2 linked regions of the Roseimaritima multifibrata genome follow. The main gene of each other region encodes a partner of the protein of the gene in region 2 in a complex. Links are inferred from orthologs where the notes say so. Each region holds a gene or a part of one and is shown on either strand. Other genes may lie near its edges.

Region 1 (11,107 bases), 790 kb from region 2 along the record:
TTCTGGGACGCGATCACTACCCCGACTGCTACAGCATTTTCATGGCTGGGGGTGGAGTTCGCGGCGGACATCAGCACGGTGCGACGGACGAACTAGGGTTTGGGGTCGCCAGCGATGGGGTCCACGTGCACGACCTGCAAGCGACCCTGCTGCACCAGATGGGAATCGATCACGAACGACTGACTTATCGTTTCCAGGGACGTGATTATCGATTGACGGACGTCCACGGAAAAGTCGTCCACGAATTGCTGACCTAGCCGGCCAGCACCACTTCAAAACCAGCGTGCTTGGAAACTAGCGACTTAGCAATTCGACAACTTTGAGAAATTCGCCTTTGGCGGGTAGATCATCGTATTCTTCAAAGGCACCGTCGGCGCCGGCCAATGCTAATTCGAGAGCGGTCGTCCCTTCCTCTTCGATCGGGCCGACGTTTGCACCTTTTTCCATCAGCATTTCGATCATGGGAAGATTGCAGTAGACCACGGCATAACGCAGTGGAGTCGTCCCACGATCCGGATCGCGAAGTTCGATATCGGCCCCCATTTCCAGCAACTGCTCAGCGATCTCTAACTGATCGGCAAGGACCGCACAGTGGAGCGGTGGGGGCGTCCATTCAACCGAATTCAGCATTTCGGGATGTGCAGCAAGCAATTCCTTGGCTTGCACTAAATCACCGGTTTCAAGGGCCGTCGCCAATTCGCTGTGAGGGAGCATGCAAAAACCTAGAACTTAGAACGCCATCTGCCAGCGGACAAAGCGAGCTTAAACCGCCCACTTGATCGATCCGATGGCAATGAAAGGGGAATCCCATAGATTCCTCCAAACCGGCTTCCAAGGGAAGACCCCCAAATGCCCCATTATCGTGCGGCACTCATGTAAAAGCTGAAGACTTGACGTTCATCCGTTTCGGCATAGGCGACCGGGAACGCAAAGTCAAATGCCAGCGGAGCAGGGCCCATCGCAGGAATCGCGGCTCGGATACCAAACCCTGGGGCAACGCGGAAGTTGTCAGCATTGATATCGAAGTCCCGTTCCACGGTCCCGAAGTCGACGAAGGCGACCGCCCGAAAGGCATCGTCCGCCGTGATCGGAGCCATATATTCGACCGAGCTGATCCAGCTGAAACGGCCCCCAACCTGAGCTCCCGAAATCATTGGACTCGCACCGCGGAATTCAAACCCACGCAGCGTCGCGTAACCACCAGCAAAGAAGTTCTCGAAAACGGGTGTCTCGTTGCCGCTTACGCCAAATTGCGTCCCGAAGGTGAGGGTGTGTTTGCCAGATCCATCGGCTCGCTGACGAACCAGGAAGTAACGCCGATAGTCGATCTCCGCCTTCGGATAGACATAATCGCCGAACGTTTGCTCGAAACTCCACTCCAACATGTGACCTTGGCTCGCCCCAAAAGGGCTGTCGCGAGTGTCATGGGTAAGTTTGAACTGTCCGGCGAACAGGTCATGTTGGCCGACGTAGTCCGTAATTTCCGGAATCGGGATCAAAGGATCCGACAGTTCGACACTTTGACCTTGCAGGCCGGCCGACATCGATAGGTCAGAAGTGAGGCGATACCCGAGTGCTAACCGAGCTCCGATCCGTTCTTCATCCCAGTCTTGAAATCGCCGGTTATACAAAAACCCAGACAGGTTCATGCTGACGTTTGTGTCAAACAGGTTCGGTTCACCAAACTGCACGCTGTAACGCTGATACTCGGTACCGGGAGCGGCTTCCAAACGGAACGTCTGCCCGTCACCACGAAATGCCGTCCCACTAAACATGTCTTGAAAACTGGTCGGCCATCGGCGGATATCAAAGTTCCGCTCGTCGATCGTAAACTGACCGGTCACCCCTGCGTCACTGTTGACCGCACCACCAATCATAATCTTGCCGGTCCGTCCCGGAGCTCCATTGATATAGAGGTCGGCCACGTTTTCTTGAGGGGCATAAGGCATCGGTGGCGGCGGGGCAAAGTCCGTACCGTGGAAGGCAGGATCGGCAAACACGGTTCCTGCCGCCTCGGGGACCGCACTTACCGGTGGCCCATTGTAAGGTGCACCGTTGTAAGGCTGAGGAGGTGGAAGGGTGTCACCCGACTGGTAAGACGGAGGCGTGGCATAACCACCCCCTTGAGCCCGTACGATTCCAACCGACGGATCTGCCGGTCGCTGAACCGCTTGCCCGCTGGCTACCGTTTGCCCACCAACGGTGGGCTGAACGACACCAGGGGTTCCAACCTGGGCAACCAAATCGGTTGCAGGCGACACCTGCCCGCTCGAACCAACCGAATTGGTGAACGGCGCCGGAGACTTCGACTGCGGCAGCTGAGAACAGCCGGTCGCAAGGACCAACAGCCCAAAGCAACTGGCCCCCCAGACGACCAGCCGACTTGAAATCGGACGGCACGGAAGCGACATCGATGCGGTTCGCACAGGTGACCAACCAGAGGTTTGAGGAGCTTTAGAAGTCGGAGCTGTATTCATATCAATATTCAAAGCTTCCCTCCTGAGGGACCACTTTAATGTCCGGTGGATCGGCAAGCGTTGGGTTATTTTCAAACAGCTGCAAACGATTCAAGACATTGCGTCCTGATTCCAGTTTGCGGCGATCAATGAACTGCCCCTCCACCAAATCCAACTGATTTAGCAACATGGTTTCCCGCATCAGATGCGGCTCACCTTCCACATTGACAAAGATCTGACCGATCTTCCAGCGATCGCCTTCGCTGATCTTGTAGACCAAATCGACGCGGTCAGGCTCGTCTCGCATCACCGGCTGGGGCTGGACTTCGCAGTAGATAAACCCAAGCGTTCCGTAAGAGTAAGTCAGCTCACTGACGTCCAAATTCATTTTCATGCCGCTGAAGTAGTCACCCGCTTTCAGCGTCAAACGTTCGCGAAGCTGAGCTTCATCGACGAACTCATTTCCTACGATCTGAATATCGTTGATGATGTATCGTTCGTTCTCGACAATCACGAAAGTGACCGTTAACCACTGCCCAGAATCGTCGTACTCGATCTGACGACTAACGTGAGCTCGCAGGAACCCGAGGTTTCGGTAATAGCGAGTGAGGATGTCGACATCCTCATCAATCTGTTTCAGATTCGCTGGATTGTTGATGTAATACCCGAAACGCATAAAGGGTTCTCGAGACCGAATGACCTTCTTCAGCCGAGCGTCACCCTCGATCTCATTCCCGACCATATTGATTTTGGCAATCCGCTCCAGTTCCCCTTCGTTGATCCGAAAGATCACGGCACGGGGATCCTTATCATGCCCGATCACCGATTGGATCACCGCATTATTGAAACCTTTTTCACGGTAAAAATCTTCCAAGCGGCGAACCGCCGATTCGATCGTGAATTCGTTCAGAGGGTCCTTCGGTTGCAACCCAGAACGTCCCTTTAGCTCTCGATCATTTAACCCGCGATTACCGAAGTAGATAACGTCCGAAACCGTGGGAAGTTCGACCACGTCGAAAATCACGACTTTGCCGTTCGCAGCGTCTTCGATCCGGAAGCGGACATCGGAGAAGGCCCCGAATTCTCGCAGTGCCCGAATGTCGCTCATGACAAGCTCTTCATCGAACAAGCGGTCGACGCGGGTTTCCAGCTTTTGCAGAATGGCCGCGGTACTAACAAATCGGTTTCCCCGAATTTGCACGTCCGCCACAATTGCGGTCCCCTTTTCACGGCGAACGCGCAGTCCTCCCATCTCATTGACATGGTCAGAGAAGCGAGGGCGTTCGTTTGGCGGAGGCGCACCTCCGCCGCCTCCTCCTCCAGCACCACCTCCACCGAACTGAGCAAGCGCAGTGGTAGCGAGGAAGAATAGGGACGCACTAAACGTTAGGGATATCGCCAGCCTGAGCGGCATTCCGGACTCCTTTCCTGATGACGGTAGGCTGATACAGCAGGCGGTTAGTACCTATTCCTTGGCAATGACCACAAGACCATTCTGGAGGAAAAGCGAAAAAAGCGGGCGAGTGCGTCGGGCTGGGATTTTGCTGCCCAGTACAACGGGCATCCCCCCGTGTCTCCTGCCGCCCCGCCCCCTTCGTTCGCACAAAACGCCTCGGTCCGCGACTTTCTAAGCGAGGGAACTCGTCAATCGCTGGTCCTGAGGTATGGAATAACCCCTAAAAATCCGCGTTTTTGCCCTTTCCGACAGGCCTCTTGTTTGCGATATTGCCGATAAATCACCCAAAAATTTCATGCGCCGTCGTCACTTTTCAGCGGTTAGCGTGTCTTACCCCCTATAAGTACCGGTTAACCGAAGTTCGTGACCAGCGTGGTATACGGCTCCAGGAAACCAAATGTTGTTCAGGTGTACGAATGAGTCTGGAGAAACTGCGTAATATTGGTATCAGTGCCCACATCGACTCGGGTAAAACGACCCTCTCGGAGCGGATCCTGTTTTATACCGGCCGAATCCATAAGATCGAAGAAGTTCGAGGCGATGGCGACGGGGCCACGATGGACCATATGGAACTGGAACGTGAGCGTGGTATCACGATTACCAGTGCCGCGACGAGCGTTTCCTGGAAAAACCATCCGATCAACTTGATTGACACCCCGGGCCACGTTGACTTTACGGTCGAAGTGGAACGTTCGCTTCGCGTACTGGACGGAGCCGTACTGGTTCTTTGTTCAGTGGGTGGCGTTCAAAGTCAGTCGATCACGGTCGACCGCCAGATGAAACGCTATCAAATTCCACGGCTGGCTTTCATCAACAAGATGGACCGAACCGGAGCCAACCCGAACCGAGTGGTTGCTCAAGTTCGCGAAAAACTGGGTGCCGAAGCGTTCCTGATGCAGATCCCCATCGGAGCCGAAGAAAACTTCCGCGGCGTCGTCGACCTGCAGAAAATGAAGGCTCTGTACTTCGAAGGGGATCGCGGCGAAATCGTTGCCGAAAAAGAAATCCCTGCTGACCTGCAAGAAGAAGCCGAAGCCGCTCGCGCTCACATGCTCGAATCGCTTTCGATGTTCAGCGATGAACTGATGGAACTGCTGCTCAGCGAAGAAGAAGTCAGCACCGAATTGATGGAACGCGTGACACGCGAAGCCGTTCTTGCGGGTGCGACTCCGGTATACCTCGGAACCGCTTACAAAGACAAAGGGGTTCAGCCATTGCTGGACGCCGTTATCAAGTACCTTCCTAGCCCACTCGATCGCGAAATCCGCGGCCGTGACCCCAAGGACGAAACGAAGCGTATCGAACTGCTTCCCGATCCGGAGCGTGACTTCGTTGGCATGGCCTTCAAGATCGCTGACGATCCGTTTGGTCAGTTGACCTTCATGCGAATCTACCAAGGTACGATCGAAAAGGGTGGCACTTACGTCAACCAACGTACCGGACGTAAAGAACGCTTCAGCCGTATCGTTCGAATGCACTCGGACAAACGGGAAGAAATCGAAAAGGCCTCCGCCGGCGACATTATCGCTGTCATGGGTATCGATTCCGCTTCCGGTGACACCTACGCAGCCGGGCGCGACGCCTGCACCCTTGAATCGATGTTCATCGCTGAACCGGTTATCAAGATGTCGGTCAACCCCGTCAGCCGTGCAGACTCGGACAAGATGGGCAAAGCCCTACAACGCTTCCGCAAAGAGGATCCGACCTTCCGCGTCTTCACCGACGAGGAAACCAAAGAGATCCTCATCAGCGGAATGGGCGAATTGCACTTGGAAGTTTACGTCGAACGTATGCGACGTGAATACAAAGTCGATGTCGAAGTTGGTGCTCCTAAAGTGAGCTACCGCGAAGCTCCCACCAAAGAACTTGCCTTTAACCACAAGTTCAAGAAGCAGACCGGGGGCTCCGGCCAATTTGCTCACATCGTTGGCAAACTGATCCCTATCGAATCGGACAGCGAAGATAGCTTCGAATTCGAAGATAAGGTCGTCGGTGGACGTATTCCTAAGCAGTACATCCCTGCCGTCGAAAAAGGCTTCCGCGATTCGCTTTCCAAAGGCCCGATTGCCGAATACCCCGTGGTAGGCATGAAGATCGAACTGGACGATGGTAGCTACCACGATGTCGACAGTTCGGAAAAGTCGTTCTACACGTGTGCACAAGAGTTCTTCCGTGAGAACTTCAAGAAGGCAGGCCCCGTCCTGCTGGAACCGATCATGCACGTCGAAATCGAATGCCCCGAATCGTTCCAAGGTCCCGTCGTTGGAGACGCAATTTCGCGTCGTGGTTTGATCACCAGCACCGACACCCAAGGCGAAAACAGCATCATTCAGTGTGAATTGCCTCTCGCAGAAACCTTTGGCTATGCCACCGACCTGCGAAGTATGACCCAAGGTCAGGGCACCTTCTCGATGGAACTGCTGAAGTACGCTCAGACGCCTTCGAACGTCCAAGAAAAGATCATCGAAGACAAGAAGAAAGCCGATCTGGTTGGATCCAAATAACGATCCCGCCACCCGGCAACGGTCAACCAAAACGCTCGTCAGAGAACTTCTCTGGCGAGCGTTTTTTCATGCCCAACAAGCGACAAGACATGGGGAACCATGCAGGCCGGACCAATAGGCACCTACCCCACGGCGCAGGCGACACCATTTTCCTGTCCCTATTTTCTTGCCAAATCTCCCACCCTATTTTCTGCCCAAAAGCAAGCGAGATCCGCTGCGGCAACCAGAACGCCCCACAGACTAATCTTCGATGATCGAATCGATCCGCACCGCTTTCTTGCCTCGATGAGCCCCAGGCTTTACGGTGAACTTCGGCACCGACTGGACGGACAGTTCGAGCGGTGACTGCGCGTCCTTCTCGGTCGTGATCACGTCACCGACCGAGAGGTCCAACAATTCGCCGGTCTTGATCCGCGACTTGGCTAGCGTGACCACAATATCGACGACCGCGTCGTCGATGAACTGCGAAACTTGCTGACGCGATTCATCGCTGGGACGACTCTTGCTGTACCCGACCCAACCGTTGTTGGAAAGCTGCGAATTGAAGCGTTCGATCGTATTAAAGGGAATACACAGGTTCATCATTCCGCGATTCCTTCCCAGTGAAACCTCCAACCCGATCAGAATTATGACCTCGTTGGGAGGGACGATCTGGACCAATTGCGGGTTACTTTCGACCCTCTCCACCGTCAGATCCAACTGAACAATGTTCCGCCAGACCTCGGTTAATTCGACACTGAACGCGGTGACCAGTCGCCCAATCAAACGGGTTTCGATTTCGGTCAGCGGACGCCGCAGGCTTTCCACCGGATGCGGGTCACCACCAAGCATTCGGTCGATGATCGCGTACGACAAGACAGGCGAAATATCAAGAATCCAGTGCCCTTCAAGTGGCTCTGGCTTGAGCACATTGAAGCAACTTGGGTTATCCAGACTGAAGACGAATTCGCTGTAAGTCAATTGATCGACACTGATCAATTTGACCTCCAACATGGTCCGCAACATCCCCGACACCGTGGCCCCAAAGCTACGAGCCAGCCCCTCGTGCAGGCTGTGCATCGCTCGCATCTGTTCCTTGCCAACTCGCTCCGGGCGTTTGAAATCGTAGTTAACGGTTCGTACTTGCGGCATCCCGGGCATGGCAACACCGACCCCGGCAGAAGCCTCTTCCGGAGAATCGACTTGTGCGGCCGCTTCGGGGTCTCCGGCGCCAGGGCGCGGAGGCTCCCCAGCATCTGTTTCCATCTGCTTGAGCAAGCTCTCGACTTGGCTGTTGCTGAGTGGTTCTTCTTCAGACATTCCGTTGTCTCTTTGCATCTAGCATGAAGGCACCCTTATCCGCGGATATGACCATCGCCATAAACGACATATTTATAGGTCGTCAACTCACGGAGACCACAGGGTCCACGTGCATGGAATTTATCGGTTGAAATCCCGATCTCTGCCCCCAGGCCGAATTCGCCACCGTCGTTAAAACGGGTGCTTGCATTGACAATCACGGCGGCACTATCGACCGCTGCCGTAAAGGTCCGAGCCGCTTTCAGGTCCTTGGTGACAATTGCATCGGTATGATGGGACCCATACTTATCAATGTGATCGATCGCCTGCTGCAGGTCATCCACGACCGCCACACTGATCACGGGCCCGAGGAATTCAGCGCCAAAATCTTCTTCGCTGGCGGGGGTCATCGGAGTGATCGCACATGCGCGTTGATCGCCACGGAGCTCCACGCCACGCGACTTCAATCGCTCGGCAACAAGCGGCAAGAACTGCTCGGCCACCGCTTGGTGCACCAGCAAGGATTCGCAAGCGTTGCAGACGCCCATCCGGTGACACTTCGCATTTTCAGTAATATTCACCGCCATTTCCAGGTCGGCGTCGGCATCCACATAGACGTGGCAATTGCCGTCGAAATGTTTGATCACAGGCATCGCCGCTTCTGAAGCGACTCGCCGGATCAAGCCTTCGCCACCGCGTGGGATAGCCACATCGATCCACTGATCCATTTTGAGGAAATACCCAACCGCGTCGCGGTCTGGCGTATCGACCAACTGGACAGCTCCGGCGGGAACCCCGTGCGTCGCGGCTGTCTGCTGCAGAATTTCAACAATCGCCTGGCTGCTATGGGCCGCTTCTTTCCCACCTCGAAGGATCACCGCATTGCCACTTTTAACGCAAATGGCAGCAGCATCCGCAGTCACATTGGGGCGGCTTTCGTAGATAAAAAAGACAACCCCCAGAGGGACTCTTACCTTTTCCATCTGTAAACCGTTGGGACGGGTTTGCCCCTCGATGATTTCTCCACACGGATCGGGCAGGGCTGCGATTTCCCGTAAAGCGGTGGCAATCCCTGCAATTCGCTGGTCATTTAGCACCAAGCGATCGACCTGTGCGTCGCTCAGCCCATACGAGGGGGCGGCTTCGATATCCAGTTTATTGGCTGCCAGAATCGACGGAGAACCCGCGACTAGAGCGTCAGCAGAAGCCAGCAACCAAGCGTTCTTGGTCGCCGTGTCTAAGCCTGCGAGCTCTCTGGAGGCTTCGTGAGCCCGTTGAGCGATGGTGCTGCAATGCGTCTGAAGATCGGAAGCTGCGGCCGTAGCCATTAAGTAATCCCATTCAATGTGTAAAAAGTAAGAGTTTTCGACCCTTTCAATTGTCCGCAAACGACCGAGAAAGGTCAACGTCGCTTTTAAACCAGCAAATTACCGACTTCGGGCATCCGCCCATAAGCGTAGGCGAGCAGTTTCAAGGGATGCACCGCTGCCTGATTGACCCCATGTTCAATCTGCATTCGACATGCACTGCACTCACTTGCGGCAATCTGAGCTTTCGCGTCACGCATTGCCGAAATCATGGGCCAGCCGATCCGGAGGCTCTTGCGGTAATTTTTCTTTTGCAGCCCCCAAGTTCCGGCCATCCCGCTGCATCCCGCGTTGACCGATTTCACCATCAATCCCGGGATCAGGCCCATCAACTTCGGGCCAGGCTGTCCATCGTCCATAGCGCGAATGTGGCAGGGAAGGTGGTAGGCAATGGTGGCAGTGACGGGCCGAAAATCGAGCGTCAGTTCATTGCGGCCGTGCATATCCCACAGATAACGGCAGGCCTCGAACGTGTTGTCAGCGACCAGTTGTGCGTCTTCATTGTCGATCAGGTTCAGGTACTCACGCTTCAAACACAACGCAGCGGCCGGTTCCGAAACAATGACTTGATAACCTTGCCGCACGGCATCGGCCAGCAATTGGATATTCTGTGCGGCCAGTTTTTTGGCCGTCTTCAGATCGCCAGCAGAGATGTGGGACATCCCACTGTAAAGCTGCTTTGGCGGAACATAGACCCCGACTCGATTCTGCAGCAAGACTTCGACCAGCGCTTTTCCGACCGAGGTGTCATGGTAGTTGGCGAAGTGATCGATGAAGTAAACGACCTTCCGTCCACTTTGCCGAATCGGCCGAGTCAGTTTGCGGCGTGACGCGTATCGCAGGAACGTCCGATTTGCGACCTCGGGCAGACGCCTAGCCGCGGACAGCCCAAACATTCGTTCCAACATCCAACGTGACAACCGATTGCTTAGCAAACGGTTGCTCAGCCAAGGCAGGCGGGCCATGATCGGTGCCAACGTATCCAATCGGCACAGCAGCAGGTCCGACAACGGAAGCCCATTGGTCGCGACATACTGCCCTTTGATCTCATTCACCAGTTTGGGGACATTGACCGAAGCAGGGCACTCCAGCCGGCACTGATGGCAATTAAAACAGAGGTCAGCGACCTCCTTGCCCCGTTCACTGGAAAGCGCGGCCGGATCCAGATCCCCGGTAAGCACGCCACGGAGCAGATTCGCCTTGGCCCGAGGCGAAGCCTCTTCGATAGGGAAGGCGCGAAACACCGGACACTGCCGTTGTTCAGGAGCGTTCGTGCGGCAGCGACCGCATCCGTTGCACTCGCGAGCGGCCCGGTCAATGGTCTCTTCGCCCGTCCAGACCTGCAGGACAGGCAACCGCTTGGGAGGTTCGGCAGGCTGGATTTCAGCGACCGTTTCGACCTCAACCGCTTCGCCTTCGGTTTTCCATTCACTATCAATTTGAATGCAAGCTTCAACCGGCCGAAGATTTTCATTGACCTGCTGCATGCTGGCCCCGGTGATCTTCCCTGGATTGAAGCGATTACGAGGATCAAACAAGCGCTTGATCTCCGGCATTGCACGCCAAAACTCGCCGTACTGTTTGGGCAGCAACCAAGATCGACTTAGCCCCGAAGCATGTTCCCCGGATAAAGTCCCGCCATGTTTCCAGGCGACTTCGGAAATTCGCTGCGAGAGCGCCCGCACGCGAATCCGATCCTGTGCGTCTGCCAGATCAAGAAACGGACGAACATGCAACTGCCCATGCCCGGCATGCGCGAACATGAACGCCGTCGTCTGTTCGGCTTGAAGCGCCGCTTGAATCTCCGTCAGGACTTTGGGCAACGAAGCAGGCGGAACCAGAAGATCTTCGACAAACGGCAGCGGCCGCGAGTTCCCTTTCAGGCGATAGACGCGTGGGATCACACGTCGACAAAGCCGCCAATAAACATTCCGTTCACTTCGCTGGACCGTCGACACCGCGGCAAACGCAAGCCCCAGCGAATCACGCAGTTCTTTCACCAAAGCGGCTAATCGATCCCGCAGTTCCGACAATGAATCACCCTGC
Region 2 (11,032 bases):
CCCAGCGGCGAAAAGGCGGTGTAGGCGATCTTTTGTTGCTGGCAGAAGCGGAGCAATTTTTCTTGGACCAGGTAGGGATGGGATTCAACCTGGAGTACCGAAGGAGCGATCTTGGATGAATTTAATAGATCGCGCAGCAGCGAAGTGCCGAAATTGCAAACCCCAATGTTTCGAACCAAGCCCGAAGTGACCAGTTCTTCCATCGCTGCCCACGTTTCCGCGATCGGCACCGCGTCCATTGCCATCTTTGGATCGTCGGCAGACGGATCCGGGAACCAGCCGGGTGGATAGTTCGTTTCGAAATCAACGAATTGCAACGCAATCGGGAAATGGATCAGATACAGATCGAGGTAATCGACGCGGAGGTCGTTCAGCGTCCGCTGTAGGGCTGGGCGAACATGTTCGGCGCGATGGTAAGTGTTCCAGAGTTTCGACGTGATCCAAAGGTCTTCACGAGCGACGGTCGATTGCTGCAGAACCTGTTGCAGCCCGACGCCGATCTCGGATTCATTGCCATAGTCACAGGCGCAATCGAAATGTCGATAGCCAACTTGGACCGCTTCATCAACCAATGAGGCACAGCGGTCAGGAGCGACTTTCCACATGCCTAACCCCAGTTGAGGTAGTTTGTCGCCACTGGAAAGTGTCAGCTTATTATCCATCAATCACCCACTCCTAGGTCTTCTTCCAAAGCAACTAAAATCAAATTCAGCTCGGCCGATTCGTGGGCTTTTAAAGCCTTATCAAAGACTTGGAACTGAGCTGCCAATGCTTCGCACTGGGTCAGTTGTTCCAGGTCTCGTTGGTTGGCCGAATCCGCTAAATCTCGAGCCAATACAAATAGCTCAGCATGTTGGGCTCGGAGCGCATGCGCTTGGTTGTCAAGTCGCGGCGAGGATTCAATGGCATCTTCAAAGTAGCCGTAGGCTTCTTCTAAAGAAAAATGAAAAGCCAGTTGATCTCTTAAAGCGCCCAGGGTTTCCGTAAATTCTCGATTATGGTTGGGCATCGCTTGCGGTTGCGCGCTCCAGGCTCGAAGCCGTTCGAGCAATTCTTTCAGTTGTTGATGATCCGCTTTGATTTCTTGTAGAAACGCGGCGTTGATCGTAACGCGACCCGCAGGCTTGTCGTCTGACATGATTTCATTCCTTAATCACTGCTATGAAAGGTCCGCGAAGGAAGCTGCGACGGGACTCTATTGTAAGCGGTGAATGAGGGTGCCGCGGCACCGCTGGCGAAGAAATCGGCTAGCAATCAGAAAGAATTAAGTTTGCTCGACCGGGGGGGGCGAGAACTTGGGGGCCGACGTAGTCGTTCCAGGCCCAAAATCGTCGTCATCATCTTCTTCTTTTTCAATCGGCTTCGGACGGGACATTTCCAATTCCGCCACCCGAAACTGATTCTGGATATCGCTCATCCCACGTTTCAGTTCGCTGTAGCTTCCCCCTAGAGTTCTCGCAACTTCCGGTAGTTTTGCCCCGAACAACAGGACAGCAACCACACCGATAACCCCGAGCTCAAAAAAGCTAAGTCCAAACACGAACAGGTACCTTGGAAGGGAGCAATGAAATCAATGGTATTAACACAGACGTTGTGAAAATTAGACGACGGGCTTCGATTTTGAGTCACTGTCTTGAGGAACATCGTCCGAATCGCCTTGGTCGCTCATCCCGCTTTTGAACTCATTGATGCTCCGTCCCATGTTTCGCATCAGCGACGGCAAACGAGCTCCGCCGAATAGCAATAATGCGACAAACAAGACGATCATCATTTCGGGTAAACCGGGCATAGCAAAAGCTAACAGTTGGGTGCTCATGTAACACGCTCGCGAGTGGAGGTAAGGTGGGCCAATGTTCTATTTTATTGTACCCAGGCTGCCTGTCAAAGGCTCGCCAGATTTCGTCAATCGCGAAGGATTGCCCGAAGTTGATAGCGAACCTTCATCATAGCCAATCCTGCAACCGATCAAGGGCTACCATCAGTTGATTCCACTCTGTGACCACTTCAAATGTCTCCATGCTGCTGCAATCGTCACGATCGAACCCTTTTTCGCTTAGGCGAATCTGCGAATCCAGGACGAACATGCCCCCCGCCTGGGCCTGGCAGGCTTTCTCAGAGGGCGAATCGCAGGAATCATCATAGGTAGGGACGATCTGCTGCATCACTTTGTGGACGGCCCAGAGGGCCGCACGGCGAGAATCGGTTGCGGAAACGACTGTGCGAACGGTTCCGGACTGAACGTAGTACTTTGCCATCTGATTTGATTTCCGTCGTTGGGGGTAAGGACTTCTGACCAAAGTTGAAAGGCCCAGGGGGACAGCCTCTCTTTCGTACTATTGGTATCGCTGGCTGTGGGACACGTCAGGTCCAAGCCCTCGGGACCCTCTTTTTTCCACGCCGTCAGTTTTTGGTTGCCCTCAAATGCTTTGTCGGTCGATTCTGCCGATCCCCCCCGAATCTGGCGGTTTGGGCACGACGGAGGTTTTCAGCTGGTTACACGTGGCGAAGTCGCCTTGCTGCGGTAGACGATCGCACCCCCCGAAGTCCGCTCAATATGCCTAAGTCCACGCCGTTCCAACCTCCCTTTCGAATCGCTGATTAGACTCGGTAAGCTCCGCGACCCAGTAGGCAGCCTGCGGCAGCCGTTGGGTGGTTGAGAAACGTCAAAACTGTCATAATTTCCCTGTCATTGCTTTCACTATGCCTGTCTCGCCTACATCTCTCTTTCTCCCTCGGAGAGTCTTCATGCTTCGCATCTTGCTGCCCAATCTTTGTTGCCTGACCATCCTTCTTGCCTGTGGATGCGACCGCCAACGCACCGTCGACCAGGTTCCCTACCAAGAGCGGGATCAGGAAGTGCTGGAACGTGAATCGCTGGGCCCCAAACCCAATCCGTATTCCAAAATTACCGCGAAAGAAAACAAGCCGTCGGCTGCTAAGGCGACGATGAAACCGGCACCTGCAAAACCGGCCGCTGTAAAACCGCAGCCCAAGCCATCGATCGATGATGCCGATGCGGTTGCAGCGATTGAATCGGGGTCCATCCCCGTCAAAATTCGCCGTGATGGTGATGGCGCAATTATCGATGTCGATTACCGAGGCACCGAAGTGTCCGACGCCGATCTCGCTCCGCTGACCAAGCTGCCCCGCTTGCGAGCGCTCCGTTTGGGCGGAACAAAAGTGACGAACGAAGGCCTGAAAACAATCGGTCAGATCAAATCGCTTGAAGACCTAGACCTGCGTGATTGCCCCGTCGGAGACGACGGGCTTGCCGAGTTGACCGGACTAAGCAAACTGAAAGCCCTTCGCTTGTCGGGAAAATCGGGTGACTGTGATGTCAGTGATTATGGAATGGAACACGTCGCCAAGCTTACCAATCTAAAGGTCCTGGCAGTCGATTTTTTGTGGGTTAGCGAAGAAGGGCTTGCTGAACTGGCGCCCCTTACGCAGTTGCAGGAACTTTATCTTGCCGAAACGACCATCGGCGACGAAGCGATCGGTCTTCTGGCACAGTTTCCAAATTTGAAAAAGCTACGGATCTCGCGGACCCTGATCGGCGCAGACGGGATGGCCGATATCCCCAAGCTAAGCAAGTTAGTCGAACTGGACTTGAGCGAATGCTCGCAGCTGAGTGAAGATGCGATGGTTCCACTTGGTGAGTTAAAGGAAATGCAGAAACTGAATCTCTGGCGTCTGAATATCTCCGATGCCGGGATCGATCCTTTGAAGTCGCTTGAGAAACTGACTTGGTTGAATCTTGATAACACCCGTCTAACGGACGCTGGGCTGAAGAACCTAAGCGAGATGGACCAGTTGACCTTCCTGCATCTTGGTTCGACGTTGATTACAAACGATGGACTAAAAGAACTGGAAGGCATGCAAGGCCTGAAAGATTTGATCGTGACCCGTACGGCGGTGACTCAAGAAGGTGTTGACGAACTGCAGCCGAAGATTCCGAATGCCAAAATTCAGTTGCTCTATCTGGGTGACGAATAGTGGCTTGCTAAGTGCGGAGAAATCCTTTGCGCCTTATCGATAGCTAAATAGCACGTCCGACATGCTGGAAAGGTTAGTTCCATGAAGAACCCTCTTTGGACCTGTTCGGCGTGCTCTTTGGCGTGTGAAGACCTGCAGATGGGGCTCACCGAAAATCAGTTGACTCTCCAGCCTGCCTGCGGGCTGGCGGAGCGACAATTGCAGCAGCGAATCTCCAGCAGCGGTGCGGTTGCCTATCTGAATGGGCAGCCCGTTGATCCTGTGCAGGCGATCGACGCGCTGGCGACGATTTGGGACAGCGCACGCGATCCGGTCCTCCGTGGAAGGTTTTGCGATTTGCAAACCGCCCGATCTGCGGTTGCTTTCGCTGCAGCAAGCAACGCCGTCATCGACCTGCCTTCCTCCGCGACACTGCGTTCTCTATTCGCTGCGGTCTGCCGTGATGGGGCGACGATGGCGACGCTTGGGGACGTCCGGCAGCATGCGGACCGAGTTGTTTTGATCGGTGATTGTCTGACGGAAATGCCACGCTTGGCGGAACGTTTCTTCCCCGGTGTCCCCCCGCTTTTGCTGTTGGAACGCGATGCCGATTTTTCCGTGTCGGCGGATTCAATGTCGCCAGGAGCCGTGGTTCAGCGGCTGGATTCCAGTTGGAGTTCCTGGCTGCGTGCTCAGCAGTCTGATCCGAGTGGTATGGATCACGCGGTCGCTGGCTATCTGCAAGACGGCAAATACACCGCCTTGATCCTTGCTGCAAATGCGTTGGATCAGGACGAATTGGCGGCGACTTGGTTGCTGAAATGGATTGAGCAATTGTCCGAATCGATGCGAGCCGTATTGGTCGCTCCCGATCAATCGACTGCAGCAAAACAAGTCTTGCTTTGGCGAGCAGGATTTAGCGGTCCCGTTCGGTTTCGCGATCAAATTCCAGAACCACTGGAAAAGGTCCCCTGCGGTGACGTTCAGTTGATCCTCCAACCGTCGTTGCCGTTGGTCGCTCCGAAACAGCTGGAACAACAGATTCGCACGCGTCGACAGGCGGGACAGCAAACCATTTTATTAGGCGACCAAGCGACTCCTGTGTATCTGTCTGCGGCTGCAGATCTCTTTTTGGCACTGGACTGGCCGGGGCAGGAATGCGGGGGGACTACGGTCCGCGGCGATGGTTCGGTAACCTTGCCGCTGCCGCCGCTGAACGTTTTTCGAAACGAGTTGCCGGAACCCTTTAACGCTGAGCAACTGTTCGCTGAAGTCCTTCTTTCACTGAATGTCTAAACCTACGATTTGGTCTCTATGCAATCCTCTACTGCGACGTTTCGAGTTGACGTTACCAAAGAACAATTCGTTTTTTCGGCTGCTCATTTTATTACCTTTGCAGGCGATATTTGCGAGCGGATTCATGGGCACAACTACGGTGTACGTGTTGCCGTCGAAGGTCCACTGGATGAAAACCGCTACGTTGTCGACTTCATTGCCCTGCGCGATGCGGTGTTAGCGGAAACCAGTCAGTGGGACCATCACATTCTGCTTCCAACCAAACATAAAGAGATTTTGGTTTCTTCGGACGATAAAGAAACGACGGCTCGTTTCCGTGATCGCCGTTGGGTCTTTCCGAATGAGGATTGCATTCTATTGCCTGTCATTAACACGACGGCGGAGGAACTTGCCCGCGTTCTAGCCGAACAGGTTCGTGAGCGGACTGGCGATGCGTTTGGGAATGCCTTGTCTTGGATCGAAGTTGCTGTCGACGAAAACCACGGACAGTGGGGCGTCTGTCGTCTGCCCTGGTAAGCGTGAACCGATTGCGACAAGTAGGCCGGACCAAAGAGCAACATCGATACCGTTCCGGCAAACTACAAGTAGGCCGGACCAAAGAGCGACAGCGATACCGTTCCGGCAAACTACAAGTAGGCCGGACCAAAAAGCGACAGCGATACCGTTCCGGCAAACTACAAGTAGGCCGGACCAAAGAGCGACAGCGATACCGTTCCGGCAAACGCGTCCTGCCTTATCACGGGTCCGATCTCCGTCGCTATCGCACCTCGATCCGGCTAACGCGACTCATCGCTCCGCCTCTCGGGACGTGCGATTTATAAGAGGTGACTTTTTAAGGCATGTCGGATAACCGTTACATTCGGTTTTGTTTGCCAGCTTTCCGGGCGAACCGACTGGATGGGGTGAGTGGTTTTATGGATTCATCGTCCGATGCCGATGGAAAGGAGTGCGGGCACCACCTCCCTAAACTCCATTCAGTCCACAGCGATGGTCGATTTGATGACAGAAACCGCAGTACTTGGCGAAGACGGCTTGCGTAAGGCAGCCATTCTGATGATGTCATTGCCCAATGACGTTGCTGCGAAGGTTCTGGCCAAATTGCCTCCACGTCAAATCGAAGCAATCAGCATTCGCATTGCGCAGATGGAATCGGTGGGCGGTACCGAGCAAGAAGTGGTGATGGCCGAATTCCTCACCAGTGAAGCAAGTGCGGTCTTTGCCAGTGAAGGAGGGCTTGAGCGAGCGAAGGAATTGATCAAGAGCGCGCTAGGGAAAGATGGCGCGGACGTGTTGGGTAATCTGCAGCAAACCATCGACGCCATGCCGTTTGGCTTTTTGAAAAAGGTCGATCCGCAAACCCTGCTGCAGTTCATTCATGAAGAGCATCCGCAGACGATCGCGTTGTTGATGAGCCACACCGCGGGGGCCTATGGGGCCGAACTGCTGGCCGGTCTGGGGCCCGAAAAACAGTTGGAAGTGATTCGCCGAATCGCGGCGATGGGGCGTACCAGTCCCGAAGCGGTCGATGAATTGGAACGCGGGCTGGAGCAGCGTTTGAGCACCATGGTCAGCCAGAAACATGCCAAGGTTGGCGGCGCGGAAAGTGTTGCGGAAATCCTTAACGTTTCTGAACGGTCGATCGAACGTACGATCATGGAATCGCTTAATCGTGAAGATCCCGAATTGTCAGACGGGATTCGGCGGTTGATGTTCGTGTTTGAAGATATCGCCAAACTGACCGACCGCGATATTCAGTCGCTCCTTAAGAACGTGGAAACCGCGCAGTGGGCGATGGCTCTTAAGGGAGCCAGTGAACCGTTGCAGGAAAAGGTCATGCGAAACATGAGTTCGCGAGCCGCAGACAATTTGAAAGAAGAGATCGACTTTCTCGGCAGCGTGCGCGTTTCCGAAGTGGAAGGGGTGCAGCAAAAGATCGTCGACATCGTCCGCCATCTGGAAGATTCCGGCGAACTTTCCAGGCCAAGCGGAGACGAAGAGGAAGAATACGTGACCTAGATGATCGCCAGTGGGTCACGTTTCGATTCCATTGTCCCGCGAGTCACTCCGACGCGGTTTAGTGCTTTTAGTTCTTTCCACACGCTTGCACCATCTTTGTGACCGGCCAACAGTTCTTGGTAGGTTTGCAGGATGGATGCGGTATCCGCAGCGTTTTCTTCAAGCAGTTCAACACGGAAGTGTTGAATCCCTCGTTTCTTAAAATCGCTGACCGCTTCTGCGGCACTTTGCGGGACTGCGTTGTAAAGCGTGTTGCGGCAGGCGATGTCGGCTTGCAGTGGATGTTCAACTCCGGTGCGATCTCGTAGCGAAACCACGTGGGTGTCGCAAGGACGACCGCAATTGGTTTTGTTGGTCCCTTCGGAAAGAACCGAGCAGAATACGCAGTGCTCCATATGGAACATCGGCATATGTTGATGCACGACGATTTCTAGCCATTCTGCTGGAACGGCATCGATCAACGCCATCAGTTGTTCGCGGTTTAAGTCGTAGGAAGGAGTGATCCGCTGAGCGCCCAGTGAATGCATCCATCGCGCCGACAAATCGTTGGCAACGTTTAAAGAAAAATCGACGATCGCGGGCCAGCCTTGCTCGCGGCAGAATGCTAGTGCAGCCAAATTGCGGCACAACATTCCCGCCGGTGGCGTGCGGCGGAGGACGTTAAATAATCCCAGTTCACCTGGCTTCTGGATTCGCAGCGAGGCGATCATGACTTCGGCTTGATGCTCCGACGCCAGTCGAATTGCCTCGCCGTACAACCGAATATCCTGGAAGTCGGCGTAGAGGTGTTTGATTCCGAACTCGGCGGCCGCAGAGATTTGTTCTAGGCTGCGGCAAAGGACCGTCAGGCGTTCGGTGGTTGGAGCTTGCTGTGCGGCATCGGTGCGAACTTCACCCGCTGGTGCCATTCGTAACGTTTTTAGTGCGTCGGTGCGAACTTCGCGATGCTCCGGCGTAACCGACTGCTTCTGTAGGTTCTCGACAACCGATCGGCGCAGTTTGTTGATCATGCTGACAGGGACCATGGGGCTCCCTTCGATTCGGCATGAGAGTTGACGAAGTTCATAGGACGAACCGCCCAGTCGCCCGATTTTCTCTCGGATCATTTCATCGGTCGCCGGTAGATTGCGAGCTACCTGCAATGGCTCGGTACCTGAATCGCTGGCGGTGTTGCCCGAAGCGGTGGTGGCGGTCACCTGCAAAGGTTGCCCGGCGATGGCGGTCACTTGCATATCAAGTGGTTGGCAACGCTGTGGGTCTTTACCACCGTAGGACCGTCGTAGCCGACGGTTTAAGTCGGGGTCATCCGATTTCCAGACAAGCTGACCGACATGAAGTTCGTCAAAGTCGATGTCGCCGCGTCCGAAAACCACTTCGATTTCAGTATCTTTGGCCGTCGTTCGGTCGACCGAATTGCCGTCGAGATACAAACCAAAAACCCGGCCGCCTTGTTGGGTGCCCTCTTCACGTCCCCCGGCAAAGCCCAGGCCATCGCCTCGAGCCAGTGTCCGCTGGAGTTCCAGGATCACGGAATGAGGTTTGACTTCGGTGATGCTACCAAGCAGGATCCCGCGTTTTGCAGAATCTTTGCCGGGGACAAGTTCCTTGTGATCACAGCCGTTCAACCAGCCCTGCGAAAACCCTCTCGAGAAGGAAAGTTGCATGTCATCAACCGCTTTGGCGGGCAGGTTGACGACTCCGTCGGCCATCGCTTGATCGATCGCGTTTCGGTAGTGAGCGGTGATATTGGCGACGTATTCAGGGGTCTTCAGCCGGCCTTCAATTTTTAAGGAGCAGATCCCGGCTTCGATCAGTTCCGGAATCAGCGCATAACCAGCTAGGTCTTGGGGGCTGAGGAGGTAACGGACGTCGCCCAGGTCCTGGTCTTCGCCATCGCAGATCAGTTCGTATGGCAGGCGACAGGCCTGGGCACATTGCCCGCGGTTGGCGCTGCGGCCCCCCAGCGATTCGCTGGTCAGGCATTGTCCGGAATAAGCAACGCAGAGTGCCCCGTGGATGAAGGCTTCTAGCGGCATATCCGTTTGACTGTGGATTTTTGCGATTTCCTTGACCGAGGTTTCGCGAGGAATCACGACACGTGAAATGCCTAGTTCCGCCGCGACGGCAATCGTTTCGGCACTGGTCAGCGTCATTTGGGTTGAGGCGTGAAGTGGCAGCTGGGGGCAAATCTGCCTAGCCAGCCGAGCGACGCCAAAATCCTGCACCAGGATCGCGTCGACGCCCACCTGAGCAATCCTCGCTAGGATCCGTTCCAGGTCTGCCAGTTCGTTGGCAAAAGCGAGCGTGTTGACCGTTACGTAACCCAAGACACCACGATGATGGAGGGTCGACATAATCGAGTCCAAATCGTCGAGGTGAAAATTGCTAGCTCTCGCCCGGGCATTGAAGCCGCAGTCCAGCCCAAAATAAACGGCATCCGCCCCATTTTCGATGGCTGCTGATAAACACTCCCACTGGCCAGCCGGGGCTAGCAATTCGGGGGCTCGCCGCGGTGTGGGCTGAGAAGCTAGCGGCGAAAGTGAATCGGATGGGGCCGGAAGAGGCATTTAATAGCTGTTTTCAAGAGAAATGGACCTCCCGTCCAGCTTTGGAAACGTGTCGCCTATCCTTGGAGCAACAACGTGGAGGCCGCAAGAAATTATCTATGGGCCTGCTAAAACCTATCCGCAACAGGGGAATTGCGGAAGTGGCAAAACCTAGGCTTCTAAGCTTCGCAGGCTCGCTTTGGCATCGGCGATGGAAACGGTCTGACGCTTGCGGTTCAGGAAGAAATGGACATCTTCGTACCCGGCGTCCGACAGTTTTTGCAGGGCAATTTCATACCCGTCGGCAACGCGTTCTGGCTGATGGGCGTCCGCTCCGAGAGTGACGGGGATGCCTCGCTGGCACATTTCCTTCAGCATTCCCGGAAACGGATTCATTTCCGAGATCTTTTTGTTGACCCCCGACGTGTTCAGTTCCATCGCGATCCCGGTCGCGGCAATTCGGTCTAAGGCCTCGCGGATGTCATCCAGAACGGCCTCCGGTTGCCATCCATCAGCGGTGAAGTTCTTGATTAGGTCTGGATGTGCCAGTGAATCAAAAAGCTTGGTTTCGGCAGCCTTCGCCAACAGGCGGAAATAAAGCCGCTGCATTTCCTGAGGATTGCTGTTCCAGTATCGAGCCCGGTATTCGGGGATTTGCGGATGCACGGATCCCAGCACAAAGTGGAACTCCGCTGAATCGAGTTGCTTTTCCAGGTAGGCTTCGTATCCCTCGAAATAGTCCGCTTCCAGTCCCAGGCGAACGTCGACGCGGCCTTCCCATTCTTCGCGAGTCTGGGCGACCAGGTCGACGTATTCTTCGAACTGGTCCTCCCGCATTCGGACCGCGTGGGAGAACCCACTTGGCATCGGGTTGTGGCACGTGACCAGTAGCCCGCGCAGGCCCCTCGCCTCGGCGACCGCCGCATACTCTGTCGGCTGGCCGTCAGCGTGCATGCATAAAGGTGTGTGCGAATGGGATTCAAACAGCAAAGGTGCAACAGTCATGAAGAACAAACATCACATGTAGTAAAGAACCAAACAGAGCGCGAGCAAAATGGTTGCCCAGATGGTCATCGTTCCCGTCGGCCACGCACGTCCAAAGATTCCTCGAGGGCTGAACAATCGCTCAACCCCTCTGAGAAACCAGTTGAGCGTATCCATTGCGGTTCGGCGTAGGGTGCCATCAATCATCACAATCG

What was found.
Region 1: the proteins of fliG (region 2) and fliM are in contact, whole or in part, in a crystal structure (PDB 4QRM), measured with the Thermotoga maritima proteins. The link is inferred for Roseimaritima multifibrata from one-to-one orthologs. Residues at the interface, in WP_004082903.1 of Thermotoga maritima: Phe122, Ser125, Glu126, His127, Pro128, Gln129, Thr130, Val133, Glu157, Arg161, Leu164, Leu165, Arg167, Ser169, Glu171, Val172, Glu175, Ile176, Asn179, Lys182; in WP_004081085.1 of Thermotoga maritima: Tyr124, Leu127, Asp128, Ile130, Met131, Gly132, Gly133, Pro134, Glu136, Pro139, Arg141, Thr144, Glu145, Ile146, Glu147, Ser149, Ile150, Lys153.

The regions. Positions count from the first base shown.
Region 1 is NZ_CP036262.1:1,791,984-1,803,090, reverse strand. The notes cover bases 5,687-8,588. They hold fliM (flagellar motor switch protein FliM), read right to left. Parts: upstream 7,716-8,588; coding sequence 6,657-7,715; downstream 5,687-6,656. Other genes in these bases: FF011L_RS06575 (glutamate-5-semialdehyde dehydrogenase), read right to left, coding at 7,751-8,588; fusA (elongation factor G), read left to right, coding at 5,687-6,416. Outside these bases: FF011L_RS06605 (DUF1501 domain-containing protein), read left to right, coding at 1-257; FF011L_RS06600 (ankyrin repeat domain-containing protein), read right to left, coding at 295-714; FF011L_RS06595 (BamA/OMP85 family outer membrane protein), read right to left, coding at 858-2,426; FF011L_RS06590 (BamA/OMP85 family outer membrane protein), read right to left, coding at 2,479-3,870; more of fusA, read left to right, coding at 4,329-5,686; more of FF011L_RS06575, read right to left, coding at 8,589-9,022; FF011L_RS06570 (anaerobic glycerol-3-phosphate dehydrogenase subunit C), read right to left, coding at 9,109-11,107. UniProt on the Bacillus subtilis protein: One of the proteins that forms a switch complex that is proposed to be located at the base of the basal body.
Region 2 is NZ_CP036262.1:1,002,132-1,013,163, forward strand. The notes cover bases 5,452-8,278. They hold fliG (flagellar motor switch protein FliG), read left to right. Parts: upstream 5,452-6,270; coding sequence 6,271-7,287; downstream 7,288-8,278. Other genes in these bases: FF011L_RS03800 (6-pyruvoyl trahydropterin synthase family protein), read left to right, coding at 5,452-5,787; FF011L_RS03810 (U32 family peptidase), read right to left, coding at 7,284-8,278. Outside these bases: FF011L_RS03765 (aldo/keto reductase), read right to left, coding at 1-662; FF011L_RS03770 (hemerythrin domain-containing protein), read right to left, coding at 662-1,138; FF011L_RS03775 (Sec-independent protein translocase subunit TatA/TatB), read right to left, coding at 1,265-1,540; FF011L_RS03780 (Sec-independent protein translocase subunit TatA/TatB), read right to left, coding at 1,601-1,789; FF011L_RS03785 (hypothetical protein), read right to left, coding at 1,944-2,255; FF011L_RS03790 (leucine-rich repeat domain-containing protein), read left to right, coding at 2,746-3,996; FF011L_RS03795 (molybdopterin-binding domain-containing protein), read left to right, coding at 4,078-5,271; more of FF011L_RS03800, read left to right, coding at 5,290-5,451; more of FF011L_RS03810, read right to left, coding at 8,279-9,641; FF011L_RS03815 (histidinol-phosphatase), read right to left, coding at 10,005-10,838; FF011L_RS03820 (Na(+)/H(+) antiporter subunit D), read right to left, coding at 10,851-11,032. UniProt on the Bacillus subtilis protein: One of the proteins that forms a switch complex that is proposed to be located at the base of the basal body.